DNA from 2 places in the Nonomuraea fastidiosa genome. Region 2 is predicted to be linked to the other one. Evidence: riboswitches for the same ligand, from Rfam matches in the RefSeq annotation. Region 2 holds a riboswitch; the other holds the start of a gene.

Evidence for each region. Region 2 has a riboswitch for glycine ahead of gcvT (glycine cleavage system aminomethyltransferase GcvT). Riboswitches for the same ligand answer to the same signal wherever they lie in the genome.
Region 1: another riboswitch for glycine. It lies ahead of gcvP (aminomethyl-transferring glycine dehydrogenase); the one in region 2 lies ahead of gcvT (glycine cleavage system aminomethyltransferase GcvT).

What each region holds. Positions count from the first base shown of each region.
Region 1 is NZ_CP170570.1:6,829,823-6,833,982, reverse strand. Features, by position in the region: gene gcvP (aminomethyl-transferring glycine dehydrogenase) at 1-1,690, opposite strand, end outside; glycine riboswitch at 1,870-1,966, opposite strand; gene ACFMQL_RS31245 (MerR family transcriptional regulator) at 2,162-2,782, opposite strand; gene ACFMQL_RS31240 (bifunctional nuclease family protein) at 2,930-3,400, opposite strand; gene ACFMQL_RS31235 (MerR family transcriptional regulator) at 3,532-4,158, opposite strand.
Region 2 is NZ_CP170570.1:4,705,490-4,709,649, reverse strand. Features, by position in the region: gene ACFMQL_RS21965 (3-oxoacyl-ACP reductase) at 1-551, shown strand, start outside; gene ACFMQL_RS21960 (gamma-glutamyl-gamma-aminobutyrate hydrolase family protein) at 581-1,273, shown strand; glycine riboswitch at 1,339-1,436, shown strand; gene gcvT (glycine cleavage system aminomethyltransferase GcvT) at 1,567-2,652, shown strand; gene gcvH (glycine cleavage system protein GcvH) at 2,649-3,038, shown strand; gene ACFMQL_RS21945 (L-serine ammonia-lyase) at 3,096-4,160, shown strand, end outside.

The DNA of each region.
Region 1 (4,160 bases), 2.1 Mb from region 2:
CGAACTCGCCCTGGGAGCCGGCGTTCGGCTGGATGGAGACGGCGTCGTAGCCGGTCACCTCGGCGAGCCAGCTCTCCAGCGTGCCGATCAGCTCGCGGTAGCCCTCGGCCTGCGACTCGGGCGCGAACGGGTGGATGGCGGCGAACTCCGGCCAGGTGATCGGCTCCATCTCGGTGGTCGCGTTCAGCTTCATCGTGCAGGAGCCGAGCGGGATCATCGAGCGGTCGAGCGCGATGTCCTTGTCCTGGAGCTTGCGCAGGTAGCGCAGCATCGCGGTCTCGGAGCGGTGCTGGTGGAAGACCGGGTGGGTCAGGTAGTCGCTCTCGCGCAGCAGCGAGGCGGGCAGCGCGTCGGGGGCCTGCTCGGGCTCGATCGCGTCGCCGGTGACGCCGAACGCGGCGCGTACGGCGGCCAGCTCGGCGGCGCCGGTCTTCTCGTCGCAGGCGACGGAGACGTGGTCGGCGTCCACCTGCCAGAGGTTGATGCCCCGCTCGGCGGCGGCGGCCACGACCTCGGCGGCCCTGCCGGGCACGCGGGCGAGCACGGTGTCGAAGAACTCGCCGTGCACGACCTCGATGCCGGCGCCCTTCAGGCTCTCGGCCAGGGCGCTGGCCTGGCGGTGCACGCGGCGGGCGATGCGGCGCAGGCCCTCGGGGCCGTGGTAGACGGCGTACATGCTCGCGATGACGGCCAGCAGCACCTGGGCGGTGCAGATGTTGCTGGTGGCCTTCTCGCGGCGGATGTGCTGCTCGCGGGTCTGCAGGGCCAGCCGGTAGGCGGGGTCGCCGTCGGCGTCCACGGACACGCCGACCAGGCGGCCGGGGAGCTGGCGCTGCAGCCCGTCGCGTACGGACATGTAGGCCGCGTGCGGACCGCCGAAGCCGAACGGCACGCCGAAGCGCTGGGAGGAGCCGACGGCGATGTCGGCGCCCAGCTCGCCGGGGGCGGCGATCAGCGTGAGCGCCAGCAGGTCGGCGGCGGCCACGACGAGCGCGCCCTTGTCGTGCGCGGCGGCGGCGACGTCGCGGAAGTCGCGCAGCCGGCCGGAGGCGCCCGGGTACTGCACGAGCACGCCGAAGCACTCGGGCAGCTCACCGTCGAGCGAGTGCTCGACGAGCGTGATGCCGAGCGGCTCGGCCCTGGTGGCGAGCACGGCCTTGGTCTGCGGCAGCGCGTCGGCGTCCACCACGAACACGTTGCTCTTGGACTTGCCCGCCCGGCGGGCCAGCGTCATGGCCTCGGCGGCGGCGGTGCCCTCGTCGAGCAGGGACGCGCCGGCGACGGGCAGGCCGGTGAGGTCGGAGACGACCGTCTGGAAGTTCAGCAGCGCCTCAAGGCGGCCCTGCGAGATCTCCGGCTGGTACGGCGTGTAGGCGGTGTACCAGCCCGGGTTCTCCAGCAGGTTGCGGCGGATGACGGCGGGCGTGACGGTGTCGTAGTAGCCCAGGCCGATCATGGAGGTGAGGACCTTGTTGCGGCCGGCCAGAGCGCGCAGCTCGGCGATGGCCTCGGCCTCGCCGATCGCGGCGGGCAGCCGGAGCCGGTCCTTGGCCCTGATCGACTCCGGGACGGCCACGGCCACGAGGTCGGCGACGGACTCGAAGCCCACGGCCTCGAGCATGCGCTGCTGCTCGGACTCGGAGGGGCCGATATGCCTGGACGAGAACGGCGGAGCTGACAGATCGGTCATGGTGTGCCTCCCGAGGCTTTCGGAGACCGGCGCCGGGGCGCGGGCGAGTGCCGGATCTCCCCCTCTGTCAGCGCGGGCCACGCGTTGCGCGGCGCCACGACCTGAGAGCTTCACCCTGACGCAGGGCTTGCACCGTCGGTGAGACACGCCTGGCGGGCGCGCCTGCTTTCCAGAGTCGCCTCGCCCGAGCGGTACCGGTTGCCTGAGAGATTCCGGGGAGGGTTGCTCCTTCGGCGCCCTGGGCACGGTGCCCGGGGACTCTCCCGCACGGGGTCGTCAGCTTTGCTGTCCTAGATTACTACGTTAGGCCGGGATTGCCGTGCACCGCACCACGCGTGAAGGGCGCACTTCACCGCAGGTCCGGCGGTGAGGGCCTGATGGCGTGGTGACGCTGTGCCGCCTCTCCGCTCCCCTGCGTGCCCCGCCCCGGGCGGCGTTCCCCCGGGTGCGAGCGGTACGGAAGTGATCAGGTCAGCCGATGCGGCGGGCGCGCCGCCTGCGGGCCAGTTCGTCAGCGGGGTGGTCGGCCGGGACGGTGTCCTCGACCGCCGCTCGTTCCCCCGGCAGCTCCGCGAGGGATCCCTCGACCTCGCGCCAGACCCGGCCGAGCGCGATGCCGAACACGCCCTGCCCGCCCTGGAGGAGGTCTATCACCTCGTCGGCCGAGGTGCACTCGTAGACGCTGACGCCGTCGCTCATGAGCGTGATCTGGGCGAGGTCGGCGACCCCGCGGTCACGCAGGTGCTGGACGGCCGTACGGATCTGTTGCAGCGACACCCCGGTGTCGAGGAGCCGTTTGACGACCTTGAGCACCAGGATGTCGCGGAAGCTGTAGAGCCGCTGTGAGCCCGAACCGTGCGCGGCCCTGATCGTGGGCTCTACCAGGCCCGTGCGCGCCCAGTAGTCGAGCTGCCTGTAGGTGATGCCGGCGGCGGCGCAGGCCGTGGGCCCGCGGTATCCGATGTCACCCGGCAGCGCCGTCGGCTGCTCGTCGAAGAGCAGTCCCTGCTCTCCGGCACGCTGCCGCGCGCTCTCGCGCCGCACCGGATCTTCCTGGCCGGCCGTCTTTCCCTCGCCGCTGCTGACCGCCACGCGGACCTCCGGCTTTCTCTCATCCCGTGGCCTGATCTGGGGGTTCGTAAAGGGCGGCCACGGGTTTCACTTGCACCGTAGGACCGTGACCATGCTCAGTCAACGATCCGGCTCGGCGCGTCGTGAAGCGTAAATGCACTGAAATACCTACCCCGCCCTGCCGAAGTCTTCAGGAGTGATCGTGTCAAGGAACTCCCTGAACTTCTCCACTTCGTCCTCCTGGTCGTCCGGAATGATCACCCCGGCCTCCTGGACGACCTCTTCGCTGGCGAAGATCCGCGCCCCCGTACGCAGGGCGAGCGCGATCGAGTCGGACGGCCGCGCGCTCACCTCCACGCCGTTGGAGAACACCAGGTCGGCGAAGAAGATGCCGTCGCGCAGGGCGACGATGTTGACCGCTCGCAGGCCCACACCCAGGGCGCTCAGCACGTCTCGGAAGAGATCGTGGGTGAGCGGCCGCGGCGGCGGCTCCTCAGCCTGGGCCAGTGCGATGGCCGTGGCTTCGGTCATGCCGATCCATATAGGAAGGAACCGCTCCCCGTGTGCCTCCTTGAGCAAGACGATCGGCTGATTTGTGGGCATTTCAACTCGAACGCCCACGACCTCCATCTGCAACACGGGCTGCTCCGTATTCCTGACCGGTCACCCGGCACAGCTTGTGAACATCGCTTCTGCTGACTGGTTCCTGCAATTCAACGTAACACCCGGTGGGCCCGGAATGTGCCCTCGCCTCCCAGCTCGCTTCGTCGTCAACGACCCAGGACCGACCGCACCTCCGTGCGCACAAGGGATGCGTGCAGGTCGAGCAGAAGATTCGACAGCTCGCGGGCGACCTCGTCGGCCTCTCCGATGGCTCCAGGGCGGCGCCGCTTGAGTATCGGGGCGACCGTCTGCTCGACCAGCCCGGCCTCGCGCTCGGCCGCCGCCTTGACCGCCCGCAGATGCCGGGCGTGCAGGCCGAAACGGGCCAGGGCGCCGACGGTGCGGGCGATCTTGAGCGCCTCCTCGTCGTAGCGCCTGGCCACCGGGGCCAGCAGGCCGTAGTCCTCCAGCTCGGTGAGCGTCTCGTCGTCGATGCCCGCCCTCTCGAGCAGCTCGGCCCGGCTGAGCTTGACCTCCTGCGCCTGCTGCACCGCGCGCGGCCGGCCGAAGCTCTCGGCCATCTTGTCCTTGATCACGCGCAGCGGCAGGTAGTGGTCGCGCTGCTCGGTCAGGATGAAGCGCAGTTGCTCGACGTGCAGGTGGGTGAACTTGCGGAAGCCGGAGGGGCTGCGCTCGGGCTCGATCAGCCCTTCGCCCTCCAAGAACCTGATCTTGGAGATCGTCACATCGGGGAACTCGCTCCGCAGGAGCGCGAGCACCTCCCCGATGCTCATGT
Region 2 (4,160 bases):
CGCACGAGACATACGGCAGCGTGGACATCGCCTTCAACAACGCCGGCATCTCGCCGCCCGACGACGACTCGATCCTGGAGACCGGCCTGGAGGCCTGGCGGCGGGTCCAGGAGGTGAACCTGACCAGCGTCTACCTGTGCTGCAAGCACGTCATCCCGTACATGCGGCGGCAGGGCAAGGGCTCGATCATCAACACGGCCTCGTTCGTCGCGGTCATGGGGTCGGCGACCTCGCAGATCTCCTACACCGCCTCCAAGGGCGGCGTGCTGGCGCTGTCGCGGGAGCTGGGCGTGCAGTTCGCCAGGGAGGGCATCAGGGTGAACGCGCTGTGCCCCGGCCCGGTGAACACGCCGCTGCTGCAGGAGCTGTTCGCCAAGGACCCGGAGCGGGCGCAGCGGCGGCTGGTGCACGTGCCGATCGGCCGCTTCGCCGAGGCGTCGGAGATCGCGGCGGCGGTGGCGTTCCTGGCCAGCGACGACGCGTCGTTCATCACGGCCAGCGAATTCCTGGTGGACGGCGGCATCTCCGGCGCGTACGTCACACCGCTGTAAGAGGGGGCGCGGGTCTAAGGGGACACGCCATGCGGCGTCCGGTCATCGGCATCACCTGTTACGTCGAGCAGGCCACGTTCACGGTGTGGCGGGACACGCCCGCCGCGCTGCTGCCGCATGCGTACGTGGAGAAGGTGGCGGCGGCGGGCGGGCAGCCGGTCGTGCTGCCGCCGGCCGGTGAGCCCGCCGCGCTCGTGGACCGGCTCGACGGGCTCATCCTGGCGGGCGGCGGCGACATCGACCCGGCCAGGTACGCCGCGACGCCGCACGAGCGCACCGGCTACGTGCGGGAGTTCCGCGACGCGGCCGAGTTCGCGCTGCTGCGCGCCGCGCTCGACGCCGGCCTGCCCTACCTGGGCATCTGCCGGGGTCTCCAGGTGCTGAACGTGCTGCTCGGCGGCAGCCTGCACCAGCACCTTCCGGACGTCGTGGGCCACACCGGCCACTGCCCGGGTCCCGGCCGTTTCGGCGACCTGCCGGTCACGCCCGTGCCCGGCTCGCGGCTGGCCAAGGCCCTGGGTGCGGAGCCGCTGCCGGTCCCCCACTACCACCACCAGGCCGTGGACCGTCTCGCGCCCGGCCTGGCGGTCACCGCGACGGCGGCGGACGGCACGATCGAGGCGGTGGAGCTGGACCGGGACGCCCTCACGATGGCCGTGCAGTGGCACCCGGAGGTGGCGGCCGACCCGAAGCTCTTCGAGGCGCTGGTGGCGGCCTGCTGAACCCTCGCCGGACGGCGAACGCGACAAGACCCCCATAACACCACTAGGCTGGCGGGCATCACCGATGAAACCGTGCGGGAGAGTGCCCTGACAGCCGGTCAGGGCCCCTGAAGGAGCAAGCCCTCCCCGCGAACCTCTCAAGGCAAAGGACCGCACGGCTACGGTGTCTCTGGAAAGCAGGCCCTCGGGGCCTCGCCGAAGGTGAAAGTCCGGCAAAAGTCGGGCGAAGCTCTCAGGCACCGATGACAGAGGGGGAGGATGCTGGCATCCACTCCTGTCCTGAGGTGCGACCAATGTCCCGACCGACACCGCTCCGAGACGTTCACGAGAGCCTCGGCGCCACCCTGACCGACTTCGCCGGCTGGCTCATGCCGCTCCGGTACGGCAGCGAGTCCGCCGAGCACCGCGCCGTCCGCGAGGCGGCCGGGCTGTTCGACCTGTCGCACATGGGCGAGATCTTCGTCACCGGCCCGCAGGCCGCCGAGGCCCTCGACTACGCGCTCGTCGGCCACCTGTCGGCGCTGGCCGTCGGCCGGGCCCGCTACACCATGATCGTCAACGAGCGCGGCGGGGTGCTCGACGACCTCATCGTCTACCGCCTCGGCGACGAGGAGTTCATGGTCGTCGCCAACGCCTCCAACTACGAGAAGGTCGCCGCCGAGCTGACCGGGCGTGCCAAGGCGTACGACGCGGTCGTCGAGGACCGCTCCGACCAGTACGCGCTGATCGCCGTCCAGGGCCCGCGCTCGCAGGAGATCCTGGCCACGCTCACCGACGCCGACCTGGACGGGCTCAAGTACTACGCCGGCCTGCCCGGCACCGTGGACGGCCGCAAGGCCCTCATCGCCCGCACCGGCTACACCGGCGAGGACGGCTTCGAGCTGTTCATCCACAACGCGGACGCCGTCCCGCTCTGGCACGCGCTCACGGCCGCGGGCGAGCCGCACGGGCTCAAGCCGGCGGGCCTGTCCGCCCGTGACACTCTCCGCCTGGAGGCCGGCATGCCGCTGTACGGCAACGAGCTGACCGCGGAGCTGACCCCGTTCGACGCGGGGCTCGGCAGGGTGGTGAAATTCGACAAGCCCGGTGACTTCGTCGGCCGGTCCGCGCTGGAGGCGGTCAAGGACGACCAGCCCAGGCGCAGGCTCGTCGGCCTGGTCGCGCGGGGCCGCCGGGTGCCGCGCCACGGTTACCCGGTGACCCGAGACGGCGCGGTCGTCGGCGAGGTCACCAGCGGTGCGCCTTCCCAGACTCTGGGCAAGCCCATCGCGATGGCCTACGTGGACAGCGGCGCCGATTCTGGCCTGGCTGTGGACATCCGGGGCAGCCATGAACCTGTGGACCTGGTCGAGCTGCCCTTTTACAGGAGGAACAAGTGAGCAACATCCCTGACGACCTGAGCTACACCAAGGAGCACGAGTGGGTGCGCGGCGTCGAGGACAGCGTCACCGTGACCGTCGGCATCACGGACTTCGCCGCCGAATCCCTTGGTGACGTCGTCTATGTGCAGCTCCCGGAGGTCGGCAGCAACGTCGAGCCGGGTGACTCCGTCGGCGAGGTGGAGTCGACCAAATCCGTGAACGAGGTCTACACGCCGGTCGGCGGCGAGATCGTCGAGGTGAACCAGGCGGTCGTGGACGACCCGAGCCTGGTCAACAGCGACCCGTACGGCGAGGGCTGGATGTTCAAGGTCCGCGTGGAGGGCGACCCCGAGGACCTGCTCTCGCCTGAGGAGTACGCCGCGCTCACCGCGGGCGACTCCTGACCCACCCGCCGGGGCCCGCGCGGCCGGGCCCCGGCCCTTCATGAAAGGCGCACATCAATGGCGATCAGCGTCTTCGACCTGTTCAAGATCGGCATCGGCCCGTCGAGCTCGCACACCGGCGGCCCGATGGCCGCCGCGCACAAGTTCGCCCGCGGCCTGCACCAGGACGGCCTGCTCGACCAGGTGGCCCGCGTGGAGGTCATCCTGTACGGCTCGCTGGGCCTGACCGGCAAGGGCCACGGCAGCGACAAGGCCGTCCTGCTCGGCCTGTCGGGCGACAAGCCCGAGCTGGTCGACGTGGACACCGTGGACGCCCGCATCGCCGCCATGCGCGAGTCGGGCACCGTCACGCTCTTCGGCGTCCGCGAGATCCCCTTCGTCGTCGGCGAGCACCTCGTCTTCGAACGCAAGATCACGCTGCCCGAGCACCCCAACGGCATGCGCTTCACCGCCTGGTCGGAGTCGGGCGAGCGGCTGCGGGAGAAGGTCTACTTCTCCGTCGGCGGCGGCTTCGTGGTGGACGAGCAGGCCACCGGCGCCGACCGCATCAAGCCGGACGACACCGTGCTGCCGTACCCGTTCAGCACCGCCGAGGAGCTGCTCAAGCACTGCTCGGCCACCGGCCTGTCGATCTCCGCGCTGATGCTGGAGAACGAGAAGGCGTTCGGCCGCACCGAGGACGAGATCAGAAGCGGCCTGATGAACCTCTGGCGGGTCATGTCGGAGTGCGTCGCGCGCGGCATCTCCAAGGAGGGCGTGCTGCCCGGCGGGCTGAAGGTCAAGCGCCGGGCCAACCAGCTCCACCGCCGCCTGCAGTCAGAGCCGCCGGAGAAGGACCCGTTGCAGGCGATGGACTGGGTGACGCTGTTCGCGCTGGCCGTCAACGAGGAGAACGCGGCCGGCGGCAGGATCGTCACTGCCCCCACCAACGGCGCCGCCGGCATCATCCCGGCCGTGCTCACCTACTACACCCGCTTCGTCCCCCACGCCGACGACGACGGCGTCATCCGTTTCCTGCTGACGGCGGGCGCGATCGGGGTGCTGTTCAAGCAGAACGCCTCGATCTCCGGCGCCGAGGTGGGCTGCCAGGGCGAGGTCGGCTCGGCCTGCTCGATGGCCGCC